Regions from separate parts of the Erwinia rhapontici genome, predicted to be linked through region 1. Evidence: predicted binding sites of a transcription regulator. Region 1 holds the regulator's gene; the other holds the start of a gene.
What was found. The regulator ArgR, encoded in region 1, controls arginine synthesis, uptake and breakdown. The targets are predictions, from matches to a motif close to ANTGAATAAAAATACANT.
Positions count from the first base shown of each region.

Region 2: the regulator ArgR is predicted to act here: its motif matches at 2,422-2,439, upstream of argA (amino-acid N-acetyltransferase).

Region 1 is NZ_CP085627.1:531,391-539,743, reverse strand. It holds gene degQ (serine endoprotease DegQ) at 1-1,030, shown strand, start outside; gene degS (outer membrane-stress sensor serine endopeptidase DegS) at 1,113-2,183, shown strand; gene mdh (malate dehydrogenase) at 2,257-3,192, opposite strand; gene argR (transcriptional regulator ArgR) at 3,512-3,982, shown strand; gene yhcN (peroxide/acid stress response protein YhcN) at 4,410-4,673, shown strand; gene yhcN (peroxide/acid stress response protein YhcN) at 4,799-5,068, shown strand; gene yhcN (peroxide/acid stress response protein YhcN) at 5,161-5,424, shown strand; gene LJN55_RS02420 (barstar family protein) at 5,507-5,776, opposite strand; gene LJN55_RS02415 (NAD-dependent succinate-semialdehyde dehydrogenase) at 5,814-7,268, opposite strand; gene aaeB (p-hydroxybenzoic acid efflux pump subunit AaeB) at 7,407-8,353, opposite strand, start outside.
Region 2 is NZ_CP085627.1:3,962,576-3,970,928, forward strand. It holds gene mltA (murein transglycosylase A) at 1-346, opposite strand, end outside; tRNA gene LJN55_RS18330 (tRNA-Met) at 553-629, shown strand; tRNA gene LJN55_RS18335 (tRNA-Met) at 706-782, shown strand; tRNA gene LJN55_RS18340 (tRNA-Met) at 831-907, shown strand; gene amiC (N-acetylmuramoyl-L-alanine amidase AmiC) at 993-2,240, opposite strand; gene argA (amino-acid N-acetyltransferase) at 2,472-3,827, shown strand; gene recD (exodeoxyribonuclease V subunit alpha) at 3,884-5,722, opposite strand; gene recB (exodeoxyribonuclease V subunit beta) at 5,719-8,353, opposite strand, start outside.

The sequences.
Region 1 (8,353 bases):
CGCAGACAAAATCAGCGTGCAGCTGAGCGACGGCCGCGAGTTCGATGCCAAACTGGTTGGCCACGATGAGCAGACCGATATTGCGCTCATCCAGCTCAATGGCGCCACGAAGCTAACGCAAGTTAAAATTGCCGACTCTGACCAGCTTAAAGTCGGGGATTTTGCCGTTGCGATCGGTAATCCGTTTGGACTGGGTCAGACCGCCACCTCAGGAATTGTCTCTGCCCTGGGGCGCAGTGGGCTGAACCTGGAAGGGTTGGAAAACTTTATCCAGACCGATGCGGCCATCAACCGGGGTAACTCCGGTGGAGCGCTGGTGAATCTCAATGGTGAACTGATCGGCCTGAACACGGCTATTCTGGCCTCCAGCGGCGGCAATATCGGCATTGGCTTTGCTATCCCCAGTAATATGGCGATGGGCCTTGCACAGCAGTTGATCCAGTTTGGCGAAGTTAAGCGTGGCCAGTTGGGAATCAAAGGCACCGAGATGACCGCTGAGATGGCGAAAGCCTTTAATGTAGACGTTCAACGTGGCGCTTTCGTCAACGAAGTATTACCCCAGTCCGCCGCGGCCAAAGCAGGCATCAAAGCCGGTGACATCATTACCAGCGTCGACGGTAAAGCCATCGCCAACTTTGCGGAACTGCGGGTGAAAATCGGCACCACCCCGCCGGGCCAGGATGTGAAGATCGGCCTGTTACGTGATGCTAAGCCACTCACCGTAACGGTGAAGCTGGATAACAGCACCCAGAGTAGCGCTGGCGCAGAGCTGACAACGCCAGCTTTACAGGGCGCGACACTCAGTGATGGAGCGGCCAAAGACGGCACCAAAGGGGTGAAAGTCGATGAGGTTGAGAAATCGACTCCCGCCGCCCAGTTTGGTCTGCAGAAAGACGATGTGATTGTTGGCGTCAACCGTACGCCAGTTCAGAACCTGGCCGAACTGCGTAAACTGCTGGAAGCAAAACCACCGCTACTGGCACTGAGCGTGATGCGCGGTGAAGAGAATATCTACCTGCTCCTGCCTTAACCCTCTTGCGCAGACACGGGCTACTGTGTCTGCGTAACTCATGCTATTCTGCCAGTCGTTCTTTCATTCACCGCTTAAGACCATGTTTCTTAAAATTTTGCGTTCAGTGATCTTTGGCCTGATTGTGGCCGGTATTCTTCTGGTAGCCGTACCGAGCCTCAGGCTTGGGGGCGACCTGTTGCCGCGCTCCAGCTCCAGTACCAGCACCACCAGTGAAGAACCTGTCAGTTACAATGCCGGGGTCCGCCGCGCGGCACCTGCCGTGGTCTATGTCTATAACCACAGCGCCAGCGGCTCAACAGATGTCCTGGGCTCAGGCGTAATAATGGATCCTCGTGGCTATATCCTGACCAATAAACATGTGATTAATGATGCCAGTCAGATTATCGTTAATCTGCAGGATGGACGCTCCTTTGAAGCCATGCTGGTCGGGTCAGATACGCTGACCGACCTGGCCGTGCTGAAAATCAATGCCTCCAGTTTGCCGGTGATCCCCATCAACCCGCAACGAGTCGCACACGTTGGCGACCTGGTAATGGCGATTGGTAACCCCTACAACATCGGACAAACCGTCACCCAGGGCATTATCGGTGCCACGGGGCGCGTTGGCCTCAGCCCTTCCCGTCATCAGGATTTCCTGCAAACAGATGCCTCGATTAACCGTGGCAACTCTGGCGGTGCGCTGATTAATTCTCTGGGTGAACTGATGGGGATTAATACGCTATCGTTTGATAAAAGTAGCAACGGTGAAACACCGGAAGGGCTGGGGTTTGCTATCCCCACCAAACTGGCGACTAAGGTGATGGAAAAGCTGATCCGCGATGGTCGGGTGATCCGTGGCTATATCGGTATCACGGGCCAGGAATTCCGACGCTCCAGTGGGCTGGAGACAGGAATAGAGCACCCTCAGCTTCAGGGTATCGTCGTTACCTATGTTAAAGCTGGTGGGCCCGCCGATATTGCCGGTATTCATGTCAATGACACGATTACCCGGGTCAACAACGTTCAGGCGGCTTCACCGCTGGAAACGATGGATCAGGTGGCGGAAATACGCCCGGGAACGGTGATTAACGTAGAAATCAGCCGTGAGGGTAAAAAGATGACGCTGCCAGTCACGGTTCAGGAATACCCGGAAGAGAATCAGACGCAGTAGTTTGACAGACATCCACCCCGGACAGAGCCGGGGTGAACAGCACCGCTACGGGTGCCATATATGAAGGGGTAAGTTACTTAACGAACTCTTCGCCGAGAGTAATATCCTTCTTCAGCGTGTCCAACATGCCATCCAGCGACTGCTGTTCAAACGCACTCAGTGCACCGATCGGACGACGTTCGACAATACCGTTTTTGCCCAGCAGCAACGGCTGTGAGAAGAAACGCGCATACTCGCCATCTCCTTCAACATAAGCACATTCAACAATGTTGCTTTCGCCTTTCAGAGCACGCACCAGAGACAAACCAAAGACCGCAGCCGCGTGGCCCATCGACAAAGTTGCAGAGCCGCCACCCGCTTTTGCCTCGACCACTTCAGTACCCGCATTCTGAATACGTTTCGTCAGTTCAGCGGCTTCCTGCTCGGTAAATGTCACGCCAGGGATCTGCGACAGCAATGGCAGGATCGTCACGCCGGAGTGTCCACCAACCACCGGCACATTGAGTTCTTCAGGCTGCTTGCCTTTCAAGGCAGCAACAAATGTGTTCGAACGAATGATATCGAGGGTCGTGATACCAAAAAGTTTATTTTTGTCGTAAACACCTGCTTTCTTCAGCACTTCAGCAGCAATCGCTACCGTGGTATTGACCGGGTTTGTGATGATACCAATCAGTGCTTTTGGGCTGGTTGAGGCGACCTGCTCAATCAGATTACGCACAATGCCGGCATTTACGTTGAAAAGATCTGAACGATCCATACCAGGTTTACGTGCAACACCAGCAGAAATCAGCACTACGTCAGCACCCTTAAGCGCAGGAGTCGCATCTTCACCGCTGAAACCTTCAATTTTGACTGCTGTAGGGATATGGCTTAAATCAACCGCGACACCGGGGGTAACCGGAGCGATATCATAGAGGGAGAGTTCTGAGCCTGCCGGAAGCTGAGTTTTAAGCAGGAGGGCCAAAGCCTGACCAATACCACCTGCTGCACCGAGGACCGCAACTTTCATCCTAAACTCCTTATTATTTTTTGAACATTACATGTGCCGGGAAATCAGTATACAAATACATCGTGATTGGGCGTTACATTACACCTTTAGCGCGTTGTGGAACAACCTCAACATTATAACAAAGTGTTCACAAAGTGCGCATTTCAGCACGGCGTCAGCACGTTTTTTTTCGCCGATAAAATTTGGTAAACTGTTGCGGAGACGGCCTTGAATGGCTCCGCGCCCGATTTCTCATTTGCATAAACATTCATTTTATTGCATATTAATGTAATATCCCGCTGAGGGTATCCCTTGATAACCCCCCTTTTATCGGTAACCTATGCGTAACCCATCAAAACAAGAAGACCTGATCAAGGCATTCAAAGCCTTACTCAAGGAAGAAAAATTCAGCTCGCAGGGCGAGATTGTCAGCGCACTGCAAGAAGAAGGCTTCGAGAATATCAATCAGTCGAAAGTGTCACGTATGCTGACGAAGTTCGGCGCAGTGCGCACGCGCAATGCAAAAATGGAGATGGTTTACTGCCTGCCAGCAGAACTGGGCGTGCCGACCACCACCAGTCCGCTAAAAAACCTGGTACTGGATATCGACTTTAACGATGCACTGGTTGTGATTCACACCAGCCCGGGTGCCGCACAGTTGATTGCACGCCTGCTGGATTCACTGGGTAAAGCAGAAGGTATTCTTGGAACCATCGCCGGAGATGACACCATCTTTATTACGCCTGCACGCGCCTTCTCGGTGAAGCAACTCTACGATGCGGTGCTGGTACTCTTCGAGCAAGAGTTATAAGGCACCACTGGCGTTAACCTGGCGGCAACACCCGCTGTCCATGCATTTTACTTAGGGCTGATACTGATCGGCCCTTTTTTATTTCCCTGATAAAACAACCAACAGCAGCATATCCCACTCCCTTCTCACCCGGTTCCTTGCGGCTACCACTGCCAAAAATTATTTCAGCAATGTGATCAACCCCTAATAAGCGCACAAATCGCTAATATCACGCAGTGCGATGTTTTTACACGTATTTAACAGGGGCTGGGTAAAATATAAGCGTTTTTTATAACGGCTGGTTATTAAAAATGCCATAACGCCAGAAGAATCCCAACAAAAAATTATTAGCATGCTATTAATTTTTTACGTTATTAGATCTATACTTGTTTTCGTGATGCAAATCACAGTACGTAAAAAGATAAAAACAGTTGACGAGGAAAATATCATGAACGTTAAAACTACTATTGCTGCATTGAGCGTGTTATCTGCGCTGTCATTTGGTTCTTTTGCCGCTGAATCTGTTAACGCCGATCAGGCTAAGAATCTGCAATCTATCGGCGTCATTAGCGTCAGCGGTGTCGCCGGATCGCCGATGGATATCCATCAGGCTCTGAATAATAAAGCAACTGAGAAAGGCGCCAGCGCTTACCGCGTTATCGAAGACTATGAGAACGGTAACTGGCACGCGACAGCGGAATTGTACAAATAATTCAGTCAGTCACCTGGACGTCTATTTATTAGTTAATTAATTAATGAAATACGGTAACCCCAAGTATAAAAAACGCTTTTAAGCCCTTTCGGTTACCGCGAAACCCTAATTCTGGAGTCATCATCATGAAAACCACTTTTACCATCGCTGCATTGAGTCTTGCTTCTGTTCTGTCATTCGGCGCCAGCGCCGCGAATCTGGTGACCAATGAGCAGGTCGCCAGCCAGAACCTGCAATCTGTCGGCACCGTAAGCGTCAGCGGTATCGACGGAACGCCAATGGATATCCGTCATGCGCTGTCAGAGAAAGCGGACCAGCAGGGCGCAACCTCTTACCGTGTCATCGAAGCACGTAACGACGGTAACTATCACGCCACCGCTGAACTGTATAAATAACATCGTATCGGGTGCTGCTGCACCCATCCGTGACATGACTGCGGTCATGATGTTGAATCCGCAGGTTGTTGGTCACAATGAGGAGATTAATCATGAAAATTAAAACAACCATCGCTGCATTGGGTCTGTTTTCTGTCGTCAGCTTTGGCGCATCTGCTGCACAGCTGGTCAACAGCCAACAGGCTGAAAATCTGCAATCTGCGGGGACAATTACGTTGAGTGGCGTGGCGGGTACACCGTCGGATATTCGTCAGCAGCTGTCACAAAAAGCCGATCGTGAAGGTGCCAGTGCTTATCGCATTATTGAAGCACGTAATCAGGACAGCTGGCACGCCACCGCCGAGCTCTATAAGTAATTCCTCGTCAATGCACTGCCCATGATGGGCAGGCCAGACGACCTTTTTGGCCCCGTTCGCCGGGGCCCTTTTTTTGCCCTTTTTACCTGACGTTAAAGCGGAGCTGGCCCTCAAGTTCCTCTTCCGCTTCATCAAAGAGCAAAATCAGTGCGCCATATCGTCGTTTCTGACCACTTCCCAGATGGATAAACTCAATCTCCAGCGGTAGCGGCACCTGCGGCTGAATGATGGCATCCCACAGGCTATCCAAATCGCTTATCACACTCGCCGTTAATGCAAACCGTTCACTGAACTGGCGGTAGAAATGCGCCTGGTCGACAATCACATTAAAATCGAAACTCTCTTTTCTCATGCTGGCTGCTCCGCAGGACACACAACCGGGCGTGGGGCTACAGCCCACCAATATGCAGGGCTTTGACTTCCATAAACTCTTCAAGCCCCAGAACCGAACCTTCCCGCCCCAGTCCGGAGGCTTTGATGCCACCGAACGGCGCCAACTCAGTAGAGACCGCACACTCATTCACTCCCACCATGCCACTTTCCAGCGCGGCAGAGACGCGGAATACCCGCTGCAGATTTTGTGTATAGAAGTAGGCGGCCAGACCAAACTCGGTATCATTCGCCCGGCGGACGACCTCTTCTTCCGTATCAAAACGGAAGCACGCGGCCACCGGACCGAAGGTCTCTTCATGGGCCAGTTTCATGGTTTCATTCGCTTCCGCAATCACGGTGGGTTGCCAGAAATTCCCCCCCAGCGCATGACGCGCACCACCGGTCACCAGCCTGCCGCCTTGTGCCACGGCATCGTTGACATGTTCTTCGACTTTTTTAAGCGCGGAGGCGTCTATTAGCGGCCCGATCACCACGCCCTCTTCCATTCCGTTACCCACCTTCAGCTTTTTCACTTCCTCCGCCAGTTGACTAACGAAGCGATCGTAAACACGGTTATGGATAAAGAAGCGATTCACGCTGACGCAGACCTGCCCGGCATTACGGAATTTATTAGCAATCGCCCCTTTCACCGCCGCATCAATATCCGCATCGTCAAAGACGATATAGGGTGCGTTGCCCCCCAGCTCCATTGAAACCTTTTTCAGCGTCTCGGCCGCATTGCGCATCAGCAACTTGCCAACTTGTGTGGAACCGGTAAAGGAGATTTTCCGCACCTGATTGCTCGCCATAATGGCATCACTGATCGCCTGCGTATCGCCGGCGACTGCATTCAGAACGCCATCGGGCACGCCCGCTTTTTTCGCCAGCGCCAGCAAGGCGAAGGCAGAAAGCGGCGTGTTATTAGCGGGTTTGATCACGCCGGTACAGCCAGCAGCCAGCGCCGGACCCAGTTTGCGAGTCAGCATGGCCATGGGGAAATTCCACGGTGTAATGGCGGCAACCACCCCAACAGGTTCACGCGTGGCAAGAATGCGGCTGCCCGGCTTTGCCGGAGGAATGATTTCACCATTCGCACGCTTCGCCTGTTCAGCAAACCACTGAATGAAGCTGGCAGCATACTCCACCTCGCCCTCTGCCTCTTTTAATGGTTTACCCTGTTCGGCGGTCATCAGACGCCCCAGCCAGGCTTTGTTTTCAAGGATAAGCTGATACCAGCGTTGCAGAATTTCCGCGCGTTGTTTGGCGGTCTGGGCACGCCAGCCCGGGAAAGCCGCTGCCGCTGCCGCAATGGCCTGCTCAGTTTCTGTTTTGCCCGCTTTTGCCACCTGAGCAATCACTTCCCCGGTCGCGGGGTTGAGCACGTCAAAGGTGTTCGTCGCCTGCTGCCAGCGGCCATTGACCAGAAAGCCAGTCTGAAACAGTTCGTTATCCTTAAGCGTTGAGAGGGCCATCGTTGTCTCCTGATACGGTTTTCATTTGCCTGGCAATAAGTATAGATGGCAAATGACGGTCGTTTTATGACGGAGTGGCATCAGAGAAAGGAATCAGGCAAGGAAAAGCGCTGACAGCGGATGCTGTCAGCGAGGTGATCAAATCTCGATCAGGGTATTCTGATATTTTTTCAGCATCGCAGCCAGTCGTGCAACCGGCTCGGTCACACCGATCGGGGCGTCATACTGTTCCAGCTTTTGCTGATAGATCTCAAACTCTGCCAGCAAGCGTTCAAAGTAATGGCGTTTTTTAATTTCACTGCTGGAGGAGATAACCCGGTCAGCGGTATGGCGCATCTGCTTGTGGAACGCAGAGAGATCGGCATTTACGGGCACATCGGCATCACGCATACGTTGATGACCAATGATCAGCGTCAGCGCCAGCCGGTATTTGTCGATGTCACCGGGGAAGATATTCAGCAGCATAAAGAGTTGCTGATAGAGCGCAGGCAAGTGGTTCTCTTTACGCCGTGCCGGGTTAGTCGTCAGCGCAGAGACCGCAGCATACATCAGGCGATTAAGTAGCGTCCGTCCGACGCGTGCTTTCGAGGTATCGCGTATCAGCAGGATCACCAGCAAGGCAACAAAGCAGCCGATCGCCTGGCCGAGCGCACTGTCGAGAAACAAGCTGACTTCAAACTTCATCGGATTATCAAGCGTCAGGATATTAATGGTCCCCACCAGCGCCCCCAGCGTACCGATCTGCCGCCGCTGGATCAGAATGCCGCAGATAAACGCGATGATACCCAGAGCGATGCATAACAGCAGCATACTTTGCTGGGTATTTGGCATCACCACCATGTAATACAGTGACCCCAGAGGAATAGCGACAATCATGCCGTAGAGAAAGTCTTTGGCGACCATGAGCGGGTTGGGCGTGCGCATCGCCAGTGAGGTAATCACTGCCAGCATCACCATCGCACCGCTGCCGGAGGTCCAACCGGTCCACAGCCAGAAGAGTGAACCAACGGCAATCGCGACAAACGTACGTAAGCCGTTAACCAACGCATGACGGTTTTCAGCCGAACGCATTTTGACTACGGGTT
Region 2 (8,353 bases), 1.6 Mb from region 1:
CGTTGCCATAATTGTCGGTGCCTTCCATCTGATAAGCATCCAGACCGAACTGGCGCAACTGACGAGTATCGCCCCCGGCCATCAGCCAGCTCTCGATGGCGCTATAGGTGCCGGACTGACGCGAATACATGCCCGCAGAGGAAAAGCGGATTTGAGAAACCTGGTCGGCAAAGTCTTTGCCATTCACCGGGCGCCCCTTCGCGTTGGGCTGATTGACCAGCGCCAGCGGTTGATTCAGTGTCCCATCCTTATACTGTTGCCCACGATCGGTGGGTTTCGACGAACACCCCGCCAGCAGCGCCAGCAGCGTGCCGGTCACCAGATATTTTGCCCAACCTGCTTTCATGCCTTCTTTACCTTTATACGGGAACCCTGCGCGAAGATAGCAAAGGCACCGCCATAATTAAATGCGCCTTCTGAAAAAGACCTGAGGCATTTGTGCAACATTCCAGCATCTGAGCGTAAAAATCCATCACAACCACGATTTTAGCCACTTATCTGCAAAAAGGGGTTGCAAGAAAACCCATCAGGCGTATAGTGCGCAACCACGGACGCGGGATGGAGCAGCCTGGTAGCTCGTCGGGCTCATAACCCGAAGGTCGTCGGTTCAAATCCGGCTCCCGCAACCAATTAACTGAAGTCTGTAAGATTGAGTTAAGCAGTAAAGAAGATAGTTGTCGTGATGGAAGCGACAAACCACGCGGACGCGGGATGGAGCAGCCTGGTAGCTCGTCGGGCTCATAACCCGAAGGTCGTCGGTTCAAATCCGGCTCCCGCAACCAATTATCCGTCGTGGGTGGGAAGTAAAAGTTGTTAAAGCGTTAATCGGACGCGGGATGGAGCAGCCTGGTAGCTCGTCGGGCTCATAACCCGAAGGTCGTCGGTTCAAATCCGGCTCCCGCAACCAATTAAACACCCTTAAGGGTGTTTTTTTGTATCTGTCGTTTGTCCCCCTCTTGCTGAATCACAGCGGAATCCTTTCCGCCTGTTGACTATTTATGCAGTGCCAGCGGCGCACCGTTAGCAAAATACGCTTTAATCCCTGCCAGAATGGAATCCGCCACCTGATGCTGAAAACGTGTGGTGCGTAATTTACGTTCCTCTTCGATATTGCTGATAAAGGCCGTTTCTACCAGAATCGAAGGGATATCCGGTGCTTTCAGTACCGCAAAACCTGCCTGATCCACCGTCCGCTTATGCAGATGGTTAATTTTTCCCATGCGCGACAACACCTCTTTACCAAACTTCAGGCTGTCGTTAATCGTCAGGCTCTGCACCATATCGAACATAGTGTGGTCGAGGTAACGGTCCCCGCTCCTGCTAACCCCCCCAATCAGATCGGATTCATTCTGCGTTTGTGCCAGAAAACGGGCAGCGGTACTGGTCGCCCCTTTCGTCGACAGCGCAAACACCGATGACCCGCGTGCCGCACGGCTGGTAAACGCATCAGCATGAATCGAGATAAACAGGTCGGCACGCTGCTTGCGCGCTTTCGCCACACGTACTTTCAGGGGAATAAACACATCTTCATTGCGCGTCATATAGGCACGCATATTCGGCTGCTTATCGATCAGCGCCTTCAGTCGTCGGCCAATCTTCAGCACCACATCTTTCTCGCGCGTTTTATGCTTACCGACTGCCCCGGAGTCTTCCCCGCCGTGGCCGGGATCGATCATGATGACAATGGGACGATCCCGACCCGCCTTACCGGGAAGCGGGGCAGCCGCTGGCTGGCTGCGTTCGAGATCGCCCTTGTTGTAATCTTCCAGCAATGCCAGTAGCGGATCATCATTGTGCTGCTGCGTTTGAACCGGATAGAGATCCAGTACCAGACGATTTTTGATCCCGGCAACCGGATCCAGCGTAAAAATACGCGGCGCAACGTTTTGCTTGAGCTCCAGCACCAACCGGACGGTGTTTTGGTCGAACTGGCCGACACGCGCATTTTTAATATAGGGGTCGTCCTGACGCACCAGATTACCCACGCTATTCAGCGCCGAATTCAGCCGGATATTGTCGATATCCACCACTACGCGATCGGGATTGCTGAGGGCAAACTGCTTATACTTAAGCGGCGTGTTGGACTCAATGGTCAGACGTGAATAGGTTGAAGAAGGCCAGAGGCGGATCGCCACCACATGGCCGCTGGCGGCCATGCCGACACGGCTGATGCTGAGTAACCAGGCTGCGCCTGCCCCTTGTAATAACCGCCGCCGGTTAAGTGAGGTTGAATCGGTCATGCCGCTCCTGATGCTTTACTGTGTTTAATAAAAAGCCAATAACAAAAATTTCGCAAAAACTTTAACGAATACACCAGGCAGTGTCACCCAAAAAAAGCGAATAAATGCAGGACATTAGCCACAGAGAAATGCGGTAGCAGGTGATAAGTAAGGATAAATGCCACTTGCACCCGGACGGATAAAAGAATAAAAATACACTTTTACCGAATAATAATTCAAAGAGGGTTTGCCGTGAAGGAACGTAGTACCGAGCTGGTCCAGGGATTCCGCCATACTGTTCCCTATATCAACGCCCACCGTGGTAAAACGTTTGTCATTATGCTGGGTGGTGAAGCCATCGAGCATGAGAACTTCTCAAGCATCGTCAATGATATCGGTCTGCTGCACAGCCTGGGTATCCGCCTGGTCGTGGTGTACGGTGCACGCCCGCAAATTGATGCCAGCCTCGCCGAGCGTAACCTCGAACCGCTCTACCATAAACATACCCGCGTTACGGATGCGCAGTCGCTGGAACTGGTGAAACAGGCCGCAGGCCGTTTGCAGCTGGATATCACTGCCCGCCTGTCGATGAGCCTCAATAACACGCCGTTACAGGGCGCACATATTAATGTGGTCAGCGGTAACTTTATTATTGCCCAGCCGCTGGGCGTGGATGATGGCGTGGACTACTGCCACAGCGGCCGTATTCGTCGTATCGATGAAGAAGCCATTCATCGCCAGCTGGACAGCGGTGCCATCGTGCTGATGGGCCCCGTTGCGGTTTCGGTCACCGGAGAGAGCTTCAACCTGACCTCTGAAGAGGTTGCCACCCAGCTGGCGATCAAACTGAAAGCTGAAAAAATGATCGGCTTCTGTTCCGAACAGGGCGTGACGAACAACGAAGGCAGTATTGTTTCCGAGCTATTCCCTAACGAAGCGCAGAAGCGTATTGAAGAGCTGGAAACCAGCGATGATTATCACTCCGGCACCGTGCGCTTCCTGCGTGGTGCCGTGAAAGCCTGCCGCAGCGGCGTGCGCCGCAGTCACCTGATTAGCTATCAGGAAGATGGCACCCTGTTGCAGGAGCTGTTCTCACGCGACGGTATCGGTACGCAGATTGTAATGGAGAGTGCCGAGCAGATCCGCCGCGCCACGATTAACGATATTGGTGGCATCCTGGAACTGATCCGCCCGCTGGAGCAGCAGGGCATTCTGGTGCGCCGCTCGCGCGAGCAGCTGGAAATGGAAATCGATAAGTTTACGATTGTTGAACGCGATAACCTGACCATCGGCTGCGCTGCGCTTTATCCATTCCCCGAAGAGCAGATCGGTGAAATGGCCTGCGTGGCAGTACACCCGGATTACCGCAGTTCGGCACGCGGCGAGGCACTGCTGGAGCGCGTAGCGTTACAGGCACGCCAGATGGGGTTAAAAAAACTGTTTGTGCTGACCACCCGCAGTATTCACTGGTTCCAGGAACGTGGTTTTGTCCCGGTGGATATCGAACTGCTGCCGGAAAGCAAAAAACAGATGTACAACTATCAGCGTCGTTCCAAAGTGCTGATGGTCGACCTGCGGGAAGCTAACGCCCATACGCGGCAGAGTTAATCGACGGGGCGAGGCATGCTCCGTTCGGTGTTAACCGGGACGGGCATACCCGTCCCCTACATTAGTGTTAACCGGTCCACCAGCCCACTGCGCCTTTGCGTGCGCATCTTCACTGCGGCGTTAAACACGCCTTTATCGGCGTACAGCGTTAGCTGCCGTTTGGCACGCGTGATGGCGGTATACACCAGCTCACGCGTCAGCACCGGCATGACCTGATTTGGCAACACCATCAGCGTATGTTCAAACTCCGATCCCTGCGACTTATGCACCGTCATCGCCCAGGCGCTGTCATGCGGCGGCAGGCGGCTCGGTTGCACGGCCTTGATGCTGCCATCGGGCAGTGGGAAAAACACTTTTAACTGCTGCTCGTCGTCCAGCATCGCAATACCGATATCGCCGTTAAACAACCCCAGCGCCCGGTCATTACGGGCAATCATCACAGGCCGCCCGACAAACCACTTGCCGTTCATCGCCACAACGCGGCGAATTAACCCCGCCTTGCGCAGCGACTGCTCAATGCGTTCATTCAGCCCGGCCACGCCAAATGGCCCTTCGCGCAGGGCACACAGCAGTTGGAATCGGCCAAACTCCGCCAAAACCTCAGCAGGCGGCGCTCCGGCGGCGAGCAATGTCAGATAGCCGCGATAACCCGCCACACAGTCATTCAACAGCTGCTGGTAATCCTCGCTGCTGCTCAGTGCCTGACGACGAATATCCGTAAATCCCCCGCTGAAGACCTGCTCAACCCGCTTCACCTCACCGGCGTTGACCGCCAGCGCCAGCTGGCCAATGCCCGATGACGCTGTAAAACGGTAGCTTTTCCGCAGCAGGCAGATCATATCGCGCACCACAGAGGCACTGGCATCCTCACGCCCGGCAACGTCACACCCCGTCAGACGCGTCAGTTCAGCGGCGCGCTCCAGGCTGTAACCGAATTCGGCACAGCGGCAGATATCCCCCAATACGGCACCCGCCTCTACCGAGGCAAGCTGGTCGCGGTCACCCAGGAAGATCACTCGTGCCTGTGAAGGCAGCGCCGCGATCAGGTTAGCCAGCATCGGCAGATCGACCATTGAGGCTTCATCCACCACCAGCACGTCCAGATGCAACGGATTACCCCGGTGGTAACGCATGCGTTGGCTGCCTGGCAGTGCGCCCAGCAGGCGGTGCAGCGTGGTCGCCTCCGTCGGAAAACGGCTGCGAATCTCCTCGTCCAGCGTCAGTTCCTGTAGCGTTTTTCCCAGTGACTCCGTGAGTCGGGCTGCCGCTTTCCCGGTTGGAGCTGCCAGTTCAATCCGTGGCGCCGTCACTGATAGCTCAATCAGGCTGGCGAGTAATTTCGCCACCGTTGTGGTCTTCCCGGTGCCCGGCCCGCCTGAAATCACTGCAACCTGACGGGTGAGCGCCACGGCAGCGGCAATTTTCTGCCAGTCGTCAGGCTGCTGGCCGAAATAGCGGTCAAGCGTCTGGCGCACCTGCGCCTCATCCAGTGCGACGGCATGCTGCTGGCGCTGCACAAACTGCGCCACTTCCCCTTCGCTCTGCCACATCCGGTGCAGATACAGCCGCTGTTGATGTAACACCAGCGGCGTCGCTGACTCCCCGTTGCTGACGGCGGTTTGTGCCAGTAATGTATCAGCCCAGTCCTGTGGTGCTCCTGCCGCCTGCCACAATGCCTGCGCCAGCTCCGGGTGACGGCCGGCAAAAAAAGCCTCAGGATGCAGTTGGTCCAGCGGCAGACAGACGTGCCCTTCCCCCGCATCGCGACTGACCAGTGCGGCCGCCAGCATCAGCGCCGGTTGCTCTGCTGTCGCCACCATCTGCGCAAACTGCACATCAAGGGGCCGCAATAGCCGCAGTCGCTGCGCCTGCTTTAATCCTTCTGTCAGCGTCATGCGCCCTGCTCCGCGTTGTTAGCAAACAGCTGGTCAAGCGCAGTGACAAAGTCTGCCTGGGGCCGCGTGCTGTAAATGCCATTGCTTCCCTCCGTCCCGTCCAGGCCACGCAGGAACAGATAAATCACGCCACCGAAATGACGTTCGTAGTCATAGTCCGCCAGACGGTGCCGCAGATAGCGATGCAGCGCCAGCGTGTAAAGCTGGTACTGCAGGTCGTAGCGATGTGACTGCATCGCCTGCGCCATAGCCGGACGCGTGTAAGCGCTACTGTCCTCACCCAGCCAGTTCGATTTGTAATCCAGCAGGTAATATTTTCCCTGCCAGCAAAAGATCAAGTCGATAAAGCCTTTCAGCATGCCCTGCACCTGATAAAAATCGAGCGGCGGGCAGTCAGCCGAAAGCGGGTCCTGGCGCACCACCTGGTCCAGTGCATCAGCCGTCAGAAGACGTGAAATCGGCAGATAAAATTGCAGCTCAACTCGCCGGGCTTCAGGTGCAAGCTGATCCAGGCTCACGCCACTGTCATTGAGCGGCGTATGCAAAATACGCCCGAGCCAGTCATGCATCACCGGATGCCAGGCCTCGTCCAGCCCCTGACGACTAAGCTGAAGCGCCAGCCAGTCATCTTCCAACGGTGCGGTAAATTCGAGGGTTTCGAACAATCCATGCAGGAAGGTGCCCGGTGCCGCTCCGCGCGGGAAAGTGTGCGGCGTAAGCTGTGGTAACAGCTCATCGCTGGCTTCGCCCACCGCATCAACATCCAGCCGGGGCAGCAGGTCCAGCGCGGGCGAATGCCCGTGCTGTTGCAGGCCGGAATAACTGGTCACTCGCCAGTCATCACGCAGGGTACGTTGTAACTGCTGGCTGCTCAGGCGCTGTGGGTCTTCGTGCTGTGGCTGCCACGGCGTATCGTCCGGTTCCTGCGGAATCACGACCGCGGTCGCATCACTTTGCAGGCTCAGCAGTGCCGTCCTTAATCCTGCGGCATCTGCCGCTTCGCCTTGCTGGATCAAGTAGCCCAACGCGCTGCGGTGCAGGTCACTGTCGCCCTCTTTTTTACGTGTGCCTTTAATCAGGGGAGCAATACCGACGCTACAATGGTAAACCGAGCGCGTCAGCGCCACATACAGCAGGCGCAAATCTTCTGCCAGCCTCTCCTGCTCGGCCAGCGCCACGCTCTCTTCCCCTTGTTGTAAGTCGAGCAACGCTTCGAAGGTCTGGCGATCGTGATAGACGCCGTTTTCCGCCTCGCGGAAGTTGGCAACAAATGGCAACCACACCAACGGATACTGTAAACCTTTCGATTTATGGATGGTGACAATCTGCACCAGGTTACGATCGCTCTCCAGACGCAACTGCTGGTTAGCCACTTGCCCGTCCGGCTGTTCCACCTGCTGAGCAAGCCAACGCACCAGCGCATGTTCACTGTCGAGGGTGGCTGCAGCCTCCTGCAACAGTTCACCCAGATGCAACAAATCGGTCAGACGGCGTTCCCCGCTGTCGGACGCCAGGAGATTTTCCGCAATATGCCGTTTCATCATCAGCTCACGCAGCATCGGCAGCACGCCACGCTTTAACCAGCGCTGTCGATACTCGGCAAATTCATCCACCAGGGCATCCCAGGCCCGTTCGTCCTGGTTCAGCGCATCCAGTGCCCGGGCATCAAGGCCCAGCAGGCTGCTGGCCAGCGCACTGCGCAGAACACGCTCCTGCTCCGGTGCCAGCACCGCCTGCAACAGCCACAGCATTTCGCGGGCTTCCGGTGTGGTAAATACGCTGTCACGGTTGGAGAGATACACCGAGGGGATTGCCAGGCCGTTTAATGCCTCACGCATCACCGAGGCCTCACTACGGCTACGCACCAGAATCGTGATATCCGAGGCACGCACCGCCTGCTGTTTACCGGCCTTACCGATCAGCGCGGTGCCCTGCTGCCCGGCACTGAGCCAGCGGCGAATTTCCGCGGCACACTGGCGCGCCATAAACTGCTGGTAATCACTGACCCCGACGCCCTCACCGGGCTGTAACCAGAACTGCAAAGCCGGCTGTTCTGCTCCCTCCAGGCTAAAGCTCAGGGTGGCGTTCGGCGCTGCCGGGCTGACGGTAATAAAAGGGATATCATTGAATAAAAACGGGTTTACCTGGTGCAAAAACAGCTTATTAACACCCTCCACCATCGCCGGTGATGAGCGCCAGTTAGTCTCAAGCGTATAGTGAGCACTAACTTCTGCTCGCGCTTTCATATAGGTAAAGATATCCGCACCACGGAAGGCGTAGATAGCCTGTTTCGGATCGCCGATCAGCAGCAGTGCACTGTCTGTCTGCCGCGCATACAGCGTGTGGAAGATGCGGTATTGCTGGGGATCGGTATCCTGGAATTCATCGATCAGGGCGACCGGGTAACGCTGACGGATTGCCGCTGCCAGCGCGGCCCCCCCCGGCTGCTGCAATGCAGCATCAAAACGCCCCAGCAAGTCATCAAACCCCATCTGCGCATGCAGGCGTTTCTCCTGCTGGGTCACAAAACGCACCTCGTACAACGCCCGGGCAATCACCAGGTCGCGCAATGACAGAGGCTCTGCGAGGAAGGCATCAATCTGGTCAAACAACGGATGCCGTGGCGGCTCG